DNA from 3 places in the Pseudomonas sp. URMO17WK12:I7 genome. Region 3 is predicted to be linked to each of the others. Evidence: predicted binding sites of a transcription regulator. Region 3 holds the regulator's gene; each other region holds the start of a gene.
What was found. Region 3 encodes FliA, which starts transcription of late flagellar genes. Its sites were predicted from a motif close to CTAAAGTTTNNNNNNNNNNNGCCGNTAA; they were not measured.
Positions count from the first base shown of each region.

Region 1: the regulator FliA is predicted to act here: its motif matches at 1,385-1,412, upstream of H040_RS20400 (methyl-accepting chemotaxis protein).
Region 2: the regulator FliA is predicted to act here: its motif matches at 1,793-1,820, upstream of H040_RS24125 (flagellar protein MotY).

Region 1 is NZ_QLTL01000014.1:157,818-161,091, reverse strand. Features, by position in the region: gene H040_RS20400 (methyl-accepting chemotaxis protein) at 24-1,343, opposite strand; gene H040_RS20395 (glycosyltransferase family 4 protein) at 1,522-2,736, shown strand; gene H040_RS20390 (NADH:flavin oxidoreductase) at 2,705-3,274, opposite strand, start outside.
Region 2 is NZ_QLTL01000021.1:63,766-67,039, forward strand. Features, by position in the region: gene H040_RS24120 (argininosuccinate synthase) at 1-432, opposite strand, end outside; gene H040_RS24125 (flagellar protein MotY) at 842-1,756, opposite strand; gene pyrC (dihydroorotase) at 1,887-2,933, shown strand; gene rnt (ribonuclease T) at 2,993-3,274, shown strand, end outside.
Region 3 is NZ_QLTL01000003.1:183,417-186,690, reverse strand. Features, by position in the region: gene H040_RS05015 (protein phosphatase CheZ) at 1-769, opposite strand, end outside; gene H040_RS05010 (chemotaxis response regulator CheY) at 788-1,162, opposite strand; gene fliA (RNA polymerase sigma factor FliA) at 1,283-2,023, opposite strand; gene fleN (flagellar synthesis regulator FleN) at 2,020-2,853, opposite strand; gene flhF (flagellar biosynthesis protein FlhF) at 2,947-3,274, opposite strand, start outside.

The DNA of each region.
Region 1 (3,274 bases), on a different contig from region 3:
ATGTAGCCCCTTTCACTGCTCGATCATGCGTGGCTGAGCCTGTTTGAAAACTGCCCCACCGCATCCACCACTTTCTTCGCGCCTTCCTGGATCTCGACGATCACCCCACCGGTATCCGCGGCCAGCGCCAGCCCCTGTTCGGCCTGGCGCTTGCTGGTGTCGATGATATCTACCGCCGCCTGGGCCAGCTGTTCGTTCTGCTGCACCACCTTGGCAATCTCCTCGGTGGCGCTGCTGGTACGCGAGGCCAGCTGCCGCACTTCGTCGGCGACCACGGCGAAGCCACGGCCTTGCTCGCCGGCGCGGGCTGCTTCGATGGCGGCGTTGAGCGCCAGCAGGTTGGTCTGCCCGGCGATGTCGCTGATGGTCTTGATGATTGCGCCAATCACCTTGGACTGCTGGTCCAGTGCCTGGATACCCTCAGCAGCGTTCTGCATGGAGCCTTCAAGGCCACGCATCACGTCCACGGTCTGGGTCACCACCTCAGTGGCCTTGCGGGCGCTGTTGTCGGTTTCCAGTGAGGTGTTGTAAGCAATGTCGGCGGCCTGCGCCACGGCTTGTTCCTGATTGACCTGATCGGTGATCACGGTGGCGAACTTGACCACCTTGTACAGCACGTCATGGGCATCGAAGATGGGGTTGTAGGAGGCTTCCAGCCAGACCGTGCGGCCATGGGCGTCGACCCGCTTGAAACGGTCGGCCACGTACTCGCCGCGGCGCAGCCTGTCCCAGAAGGCCTGATAACCGGCAGAGCTGGCTTCTGCCGGGTCGCAGAAGATGCGGTGATGCTTGCCACGCACCTGCTCCAGGCTGTACCCCACCGACTGCAGGAAACGGTCGTTGGCGGTCAGTACCTCGCCGTCGAGGTTGAACTCGATCAGTGCGGTGGAGCGCATCAGCGCCTTGATCAGGCTTTCGTGCTCGCGCGATGCTTCGATGGTGCGGGTCAGGTCGCTGGAGTGCATGGAGAAATGCCTGATCCGACCATCAACGTTCTTCACCGGCTGCAGGATCGAACGCAGCCAAGCCTCCTGGCCGTTGCCCCGCAGCAGGCGGAAGGCGCCGTTGAGGTGCTCGCCACGGCTGATGGCGTTTTTCATGCGCTGGTAGAAATCGAGCTTTTTCACGTGCGCGGGCACGATGTCTTCGATGTTGCGGCCAATCAGCTGCTCGGCGCGGTAGAGCATTTCGCTCTCGAAATTACCGTTGACCTGCTCGATACGCCCCTGAGGGTCGAGCTGCAGCACCAGCATCTCGCTGTCGAGGCTGCTCTTGACCTGCTCGACGGCCATCAGCTCTTCGCGCAGTTGCTGGATTTCTTTCTTGAGCTTGCTGTTGAACATCACCGCACTCCCGGAGCGCATCAACCGATTCGGATGCATCTTCATCGGCTGCGCCTCGTGCCGCTTGAGCGCCCTGAAAAGAAATATTCACAAAGCCGAAACTGCCGGAAATCAGGCGTCACCTGCGCGTCACAAGGCTGTCATGTGAGCGCAACGCAGCAGGCGGACACTTTTTGTCATGAATACACCCGCCCTACGCATCTCTCTCGTCAGCGAAACCTTCCCACCCGAAATCAACGGCGTGGCCAACACCCTTGGCCGCCTCAGCGAAGGTTTGCGACAGCGTGGCCATCACGTGGAAATCGTTCGCCCGCGGCAAGCCAACGAAGCACCGACGAATGATGAACAGGACCTGTTGCTCTGCCGTGGCTGGGCGCTGCCCGGCTATCCCGGCCTGCAATGGGGCGAAGTGTCGATGCACAAGCTGCTGCGTCGCTGGCGCCGGCAGCGCCCGGACGTGCTGTACATCGCAACCGAAGGTCCATTGGGCCTGAGCGCCCTGCGCGCAGCCCGGCGCCTTGGGGTTGCCGTGGTCAGTGGCTTTCACACCAACTTCCCGCAATATTCCGGCCAATACGGCCTCGGCCTGCTGGCGCGCCTGCTCACCCATTACCTGCGCTGGTTCCATCGGCGCACCGCCGCCACGCTGGTACCCAGCGTCAGCCAGCGGCTGGAGCTGGAACGGCGCGGGTTCGAGCGCCTGGCCTTGATGGCCCGGGGTGTCGACGCCAACCTGTTCACCCCAGCCCGCCGCAGCCAGCCGTTACGGGAAAGCTGGGGGCTCGGCGCCGACGACATCGCCGTACTGCACGTCGGGCGCCTGGCCGCAGAAAAGAACCTGGGGCTGTTGCAACCCTGCCTGCAAGCCTTGCAGAAAACTTATCCACAGCGGCGTCTGCGGCTGGTAGTGGTAGGCGATGGCCCGCAGCGGGCAGCCCTTGAGCAGCAAATGCCGGATGCGCTGTTCTGCGGCGCTCAGCGCGGCGAAGCGCTGGCCGAGCATTACGCCAGCGGTGACCTGTTCCTGTTTCCGAGCCTGACCGAAACTTTCGGCAACGTAGTACTCGAAGCCATGGCCTCTGGCCTGGCCGTAGTCGCCTACGACGAAGCCGCCGCAGCCCAGCATATCCGCCATGGCCACAGTGGCGCGCTGGCCATGCCTGGCGACCAGTGCGCGTTCGTCGATGCCGCCTGCTGGCTGCTGGAAGAAGACGAGACCCTGCGCCGGGTCCGCCTCAACGCCCGCCAGCACGCCAGCCGTCAAGGCTGGCCAGCGATCGTCGAGCAATTCGAATCACATCTGTTGAACGCCTGCCATACGGCGCCAGCCGGCACCCGGCCGACGGGCGCCGCGCTGGCGATCAAGCCAGGGTCGTCAACGCCTCGCGGCTGAACGGCAGCACATCCGCCTCACGCCCTTCACGCACCTTTTGCGCCCATTCGGCATCCACCAGCAGCGCGCGGCCAACCGCCACCAGGTCGAACTCTTCATCGCCCAAACGACGCAGCAAGCCTTCCAGGCTGGCTGGCTTGGCCACCTTGTCGGTGGCGACCATAAACTGCAGGAACTCGCCATCGAGCCCCACGCTGCCGACCGTGATGGTCGGTTTTCCGGTGAGTGTGCGGGTCCATCCGGCCAGGTTCAGCTCGGAACCTTCGAACTCTGGCTCCCAGAAGCGTCGGGTCGAGCAATGGAAGATATCCACACCTGCCGCCGACAGCGGCTCAAGGAACGCGACCAGTGCTTGCGGGCTTTCCACCAGGCGCGCGCTGTAGTCCTGCTGCTTCCACTGCGAGAAGCGAAAGATGATCGGGAAGTCCGGCCCCACCGCAGCGCGCACGGCCTGGATCAGCTCGATGGCGAAGCGCGAGCGGCCGGCCAGGTCACCACCATACTCGTCGCTGCGGCGGTTGCTGGCCTCCCAGAAGAA
Region 2 (3,274 bases), on a different contig from region 3:
GGCAATGACCTTGACACCTGGCTTGAGCGCGTAGGCACCCAGCTCGAAGCGGACTTGGTCGTTACCCTTGCCGGTAGCGCCATGGGAAATGGCGTCGGCGCCGGTTTCGTTGGCGATTTCGATCAGACGCTTGGCGATCAGCGGGCGAGCGATGGAAGTACCCAGCAGGTACTCGCCTTCGTAGACGGTGTTGGCGCGGAACATCGGGAAGACGAAGTCACGCACGAACTCTTCGCGCAGGTCGTCGATGTAGATCTCTTTTACGCCCATCGCCTGAGCTTTGGCGCGAGCCGGCTCGACTTCTTCGCCCTGACCCAGGTCAGCGGTGAAGGTCACCACCTCGCAGTTGTAGGTGTCCTGCAGCCACTTGAGAATCACCGAAGTATCAAGGCCGCCGGAATACGCCAGTACGACCTTTTTTACGTCCGCCATGCCATCACTCCACGGGGTTGTACGGAAAAGGACCGATTCTACCGGCCTTGCGGATAAATTTACAGTGGGGCGACAGCTTCTGACGACAAAGCGACAGGAACTGTCAGTGGCGCGACGTCTGGTTGTTCATGCCCAACGTTTTCAGCGCCAGTGACACCGAGCGCCGCCCGCGCGGCGCATCGCGGATGAGTCCGCTCCTCTAATGCAACGTGCCACGCCTGTAAGGCCATGGTTGTCAGCCGGTTTACACGGCTCAAGTCATGCGCCAAGGCTGGCAACCATGGCATAACAGGTTCGGCACGTTGCAACAAATGTAGGAGCGGATTCATCCGCGATGCGCCGCGCGGGCGGCGCTCGATCTCACAGGCGCTGAAACTGATAAGGCATACACCCGCAAGCTCTGGGCAACTCAGAGCGCTTTAGCCCCCGGCGCAGCCTGTTGTACCGGCTTCTCCACCGGCTTCTCCACCTGCGCCACGCGATCCAGTTCGATGTTCACACGACGGTTGCGCGCCCGATTGGCCGGGCTGTTGTTCTTCACCAATGGATAACGCTCGCCATGGAAGCGCACGAGGATCTGATCTTCAGGCACACCATGGGCCTTGAAGTAATCGGCAACGGCCAAAGCCCGGCGCCGCGAAGTGTCGCGATTGGTCAGTCGATTGCCGCTATTGTCGGAATGGCCGTTGAGTTCGATGTGGTTCACTGTCGGGTCGGCCTTGAGGTAATCGAGGATCACGTCCAGCCGCGCGCGGGCATCGGCGTCCAGGTCGAAGCCACCGCCCGGGAAGCCGACCTGGGTCTGGCGAACCTGGTCGTAATTCATCGCCAGCATCTTGCTTGCACACACCTGATAGTCGCTGTATGCCTTGGCGAAGCTTACCGGCAATACCCGCACTTCCATCACCCGCCCACCTTCGCCAGTGTAATTGCGCACCACTGTGCTGCGGCCATCGAGCAGTCCATTGATCAGGCGGCTGGCCTGGCTCTGTGACGAGCTGAACAGCACGCCGCTGCGGGCCATGCGCACGGCGCCGAGGTTCACATCACCGCGGCCCGGCTGCCAAGGGGCAGCGGCCGCCAGCAAGGTGGCGGAACCTGCGCCCAGCACGTTGCTGGCCGAACGCAGCTGGAACACCGGCTGTTCACCGGCCTTGCGCACGAACTCACCACTGCCGAAACCGTCGATCGGCTGTATCAACCGGCATTCGAACTGGTCACCCTCGACTTTCCAGGCGACATTCTCCATGCGGGTCTGGAAGGTCAGTGCACCGGCCGGCAGGCTGGCGACAAGGGTCAACAGGGCTAGGTAACGCTGGCGCACGGGCGGCTCCACAAATTCTGACGGCTTACAGGCAGGCTATCGGACGCTCGCCGGAAAACTTGATAGCCGTGCTCGGCCCGGGGTTTTCCGGTAGCATTGGGGCCTGAGTTCGACCCGCCTGGAATTCCCAATGTCCGATCGCCTGACCCTCCTGCGTCCCGACGACTGGCACATCCATCTGCGCGATGGTGCCGTCTTGCCCCATACCGTTGGCGATGTGGCGCGTACTTTCGCCCGTGCCATCATCATGCCCAACCTGGTCCCGCCGGTGCGCAATGCCGTTGAAGCCAGCGCCTACCGCGAGCGCATCCTTGCCGCCCGCCCGGCCGGCAGCCGCTTTGAACCGCTGATGGTGCTGTACCTCACCGACCGCACCAGCCCCGAGGACATCCGCGCGGCCAAGGCCAGCGGGATCGTGTACGCCGCCAAGTTGTACCCCGCCGGCGCCACCACCAACTCCGATTCGGGCGTCACCAGCATCGACAACATCTTCCCGGCCATCGAGGCGCTGGCCGAGGTCGGCATGCCGCTGCTGGTGCACGGTGAAGTGACCCGCAGCGAAATCGACGTGTTCGACCGCGAGAAGCGCTTCATCGACGAGCACATGCGCCGCCTGGTCGAGCGCTTCCCGACCCTGAAAGTGGTGTTCGAACACATCACCACCGGTGATGCCGCGCAGTTCGTGACCGAGGCCCCAGCCAACGTCGGCGCCACCATCACTGCCCAGCACCTGCTGTACAACCGCAACCACATGCTGGTTGGCGGTATCCGCCCGCACTTCTATTGCCTGCCGATCCTCAAGCGCAACACCCACCAGGTGGCGCTGCTGGACGCGGCCACCAGTGGCAACCCGAAGTTCTTCCTCGGCACCGACTCGGCTCCGCACGCCCGTCACGCCAAGGAAGCCGCCTGCGGTTGCGCCGGCTGCTACACCGCCTATGCGGCGATCGAGATGTACGCCGAGGCGTTCGAACAACGCAATGCACTGGACAAGCTGGAAGGGTTCGCCAGCCTGCACGGCCCGGCTTTCTACGGTCTGCCAGCGAACACCGATACCATCACCCTGGTCCGCGAAGCGTGGACTGCCCCGGACAGCCTGCCGTTTGGCGAGCAGACCGTGATCCCGCTGCGTGCCGGTGAAAAACTGCGCTGGCGCCTGCTGGAGGACAACGCGTGAGCGAAGACCTCTACGAAGACGACCAGGACGGCCAGGTCGGCAGCGGCTCGCGCCACCCGATGGCTGAGCGCTTCCGTGGCTATCTGCCAGTCGTGGTGGATGTCGAGACCGGCGGCTTCAACAGCGCCACCGACGCCTTGCTGGAAATCGCCGCAGTGACCATCGGCATGGACGAGAAAGGCTTCCTGTTCCCCGAGCACACCTACTTCTACCGGGTCGAACCGTTCGAAGGGGCCAATATCGAGCCCGCCGCGCTGGAGTTCACCGGCATCAAGCTGGACCACCCACTGCGTATGGCCGTGAGCGAAGAAAGCGCGCTCACCGACATCTTCCGCGGCGTG
Region 3 (3,274 bases):
GCAGATCGTCGACGTCGTCCTGACCGGACACAACGTCTTCACGCTTATCGGCATGAATCTGCGGACCTTCACCCCGAGTCGGATGTTTTTCTTGATCTTTTTCAGCGCGCAGCTGCTGGTGGTCATGTTCGATACCGGCAAAGCGGTCGACCTGACTGGCCATCAGCACGAGCTTGAGCAGATTGCTTTCCACTTCGGTCACCAGCGCAGTCACGCGCTTGATCACCTGGCCAGTCAGGTCCTGATAGTCCTGAGCCAGCAGAATGTCGTTGAGGTGGCCGGCGACCTTGCGGTTGCCCTCGGCGCTGTGCGTCAGGAAACTGTCGACACGCTTGACCAGCTCGCGGAACTCCGGTGCGGCGACTTCGCGGCGCATGAAACGCTGCCAGTCGACGCTCAGGCCTTGTGCCTCGCTCGCCAGGTCGTTGAGCACCGGGGTGCTCTCCTCCACCAGGTCCATGGTGCGGTTGGCGGCACCCTCGGTGAGCTTGACCACGTACGAGAGGCGCTCGGTAGCGTCGGTGATCTGCGAAACTTCCTCGGCCTGCGGCATGCGCGGGTCGATCTGGAAACTGACGATCGCGCTGTGCAGCTCACGGGTGAGCTTGCCGACTTCCTGGTACAGGCCACGGTCGCGGGTCTGGTTGAGCTGATGGATCAGCTGCACCGCCTCGCCGAAACGCCCCCGCTCCAGGCTCTCGACCAGCTCCTGGGCATGTTTCTTCAGGGTCGTTTCGAACTCCCCCAAAGACGTTTGTGTTGATTCCATGGCGCCCCCTGACGTGACTCAGCCGTTGACGCGTTCGAAGATCTTCTCGATCTTTTCTTTGAGCACCTGGGCGGTGAACGGCTTGACCACGTAACCATTGACCCCGGCCTGGGCCGCTTCGATGATCTGGTCGCGCTTGGCTTCGGCGGTCACCATCAGCACCGGCATGCCTTTCAGGCGATCGTGGGCACGGACCTTGCGCAGCAGGTCGATACCGGACATGCCGGGCATGTTCCAGTCGGTCACCAGGAAGTCGTAATGGCCACTTTCGAGCATCGGCAGCGCAGTGGTGCCGTCATCGGCTTCATCGGTGTTGGTGAAGCCCAGGTCACGCAACAGGTTCTTGATGATCCGCCGCATCGTCGAAAAGTCGTCAACGATGAGGATTTTCATGTCTTTGTTCAAGTAGACCTCCAAGCAGTCTCAAACGCGCTCGGCCCCGAGCGCGCGCATTCATTCAATTCGGTACAACATGGAAAACGAACGTGGATAACGACCGCAACGACCCCGGGCTCAACGCGCCCGCCATTCCCCCAGGCGGCTGCGCAGGCGCGCGGCACACTGGCTGTGCAACTGGCTGACACGCGATTCGCTGACCCCCAGCACCTCACCGATTTCCTTGAGGTTCAGCTCTTCGTCGTAGTACAGCGCCAACACCAGCCGCTCACGCTCTGGCAGGTTGGCGATCGCATCGGTCAGGGCAGCCTGGAAGCGCTCGTCCTCCAGATCGCGCGACGGCTCGATCTGGCCACTGGCGCCGTCCTCGTGCAGCCCTTCGTGCTCGCCGTCCTGCAACAGGTCGTCGAAGCTGAACAGGCGGCTCCCCAAGGTATCGTTCAAAATCCCGTAGTAATCATCGAGACTCAACTGGAGTTCGGCAGCAACTTCATGATCTTTAGCGTCGCGGCCAGTTCTTGCTTCAACGGCGCGCATCGCGTCACTGACCATGCGCGTATTGCGGTGCACCGAACGCGGCGCCCAATCGCCCTTGCGGACCTCGTCGAGCATTGCCCCGCGGATGCGGATGCCGGCGTAGGTTTCGAAGCTGGCGCCCTTGCTGGCGTCGTACTTGTTGGCCACTTCCAGCAGGCCGATCATGCCCGCCTGGATCAGGTCTTCAACCTGGACGTTGGCTGGCAGGCGTGCCAGCAAGTGGTAGGCAATGCGCTTGACCAACGGCGCATAGCGTTCCACCAGCTCGAACTGGGCGTCTTTGGACGCCTTGCTGTACATCTTGAAGCCGCTCGCGTTCATAGCACGGGCCCTGCGCTGGTGGGTTGCACCAGGCGTTCGACGAAGAACTCAAGATGCCCGCGCGGGTTGGCGGGCAGCGGCCAGCTGTCGACCTTCTGCGCAATGGCCTTGAAGGCCAGGGCGCACTTGGAGCGAGGGAAAGCCTCGTACACCGCGCGCTGCTTCTGCACTGCCTTGCGCACGCACTCGTCGTACGGCACGGCGCCGACGTATTGCAGGGCGACGTCGAGGAAGCGGTCGGTGACCTTGGTCAGCTTGGCGAACAGGTTGCGCCCTTCCTGCGGGCTCTGCGCCATGTTGGCCAGCACGCGGAAACGGTTCATGCCGTAGTCGCGGTTGAGCAGCTTGATCAGCGCGTAGGCGTCGGTGATCGAGGTCGGCTCGTCGCACACCACCAGCAGCACTTCCTGGGCCGCGCGAACGAAGCTGACTACCGAGTCACCAATGCCCGCAGCGGTGTCGATCACCAGCACGTCGAGGTTGTCGCCAATCTCGCTGAAGGCCTGGATCAGCCCGGCATGCTGCGCCGGCGCCAGGTGCACCATGCTCTGGGTACCGGAGGCGGCCGGCACGATGCGCACACCGCCAGGCCCCTGCAACAGCACATCGCGCAGCTCGCAGCGGCCTTCGATCACATCGGCCAGGGTGCGTTTCGGGGTGAGGCCCAGCAATACGTCGACATTGGCCAGGCCAAGGTCGGCGTCCAGCAGCATCACCCGGCGGCCGAGTTCGGCCAGCGCCAGGGACAGGTTCACTGAAACGTTAGTCTTGCCGACGCCACCTTTGCCACCGGTGACGGCGATCACCTGTACGGGATGCATGCTACCCATGTTCGTTGTTTACCTTGTCTTGCCTGGACCCAAGCCACACGCGGGGCGACACTGCCAGCCCCGGAATGTAGGTACTTTGCATACGCTTCATCCTCAACCCGCGCGCCGCGGGTTGTGGTAGAGATCAGCGAACATGTCGGCCATCGCCTCTTCGCTGGGCTCGTCCTGCAACTGCACGTTGACTGCGCGGGTCACCAGCTGGTGCGGGCGCGGCAGGTGCAGGTCGTCAGGAATGCGGGGGCCATCGGTGAGGTAGGCCACGGGCAATTCATGACTGATGGCCAGGCTCAGCACATCGCCGAGGCTCGCCGTTTCATCGAGTTTGGTCAGGATGCAGCCGGCCAGGCCGCAGCGCTTGTAGCTGTGGTAAGCGGCGGTCAGCACCTGCTTCTGGCTGGTGGTGGCCAGCACCAGGTAGTTC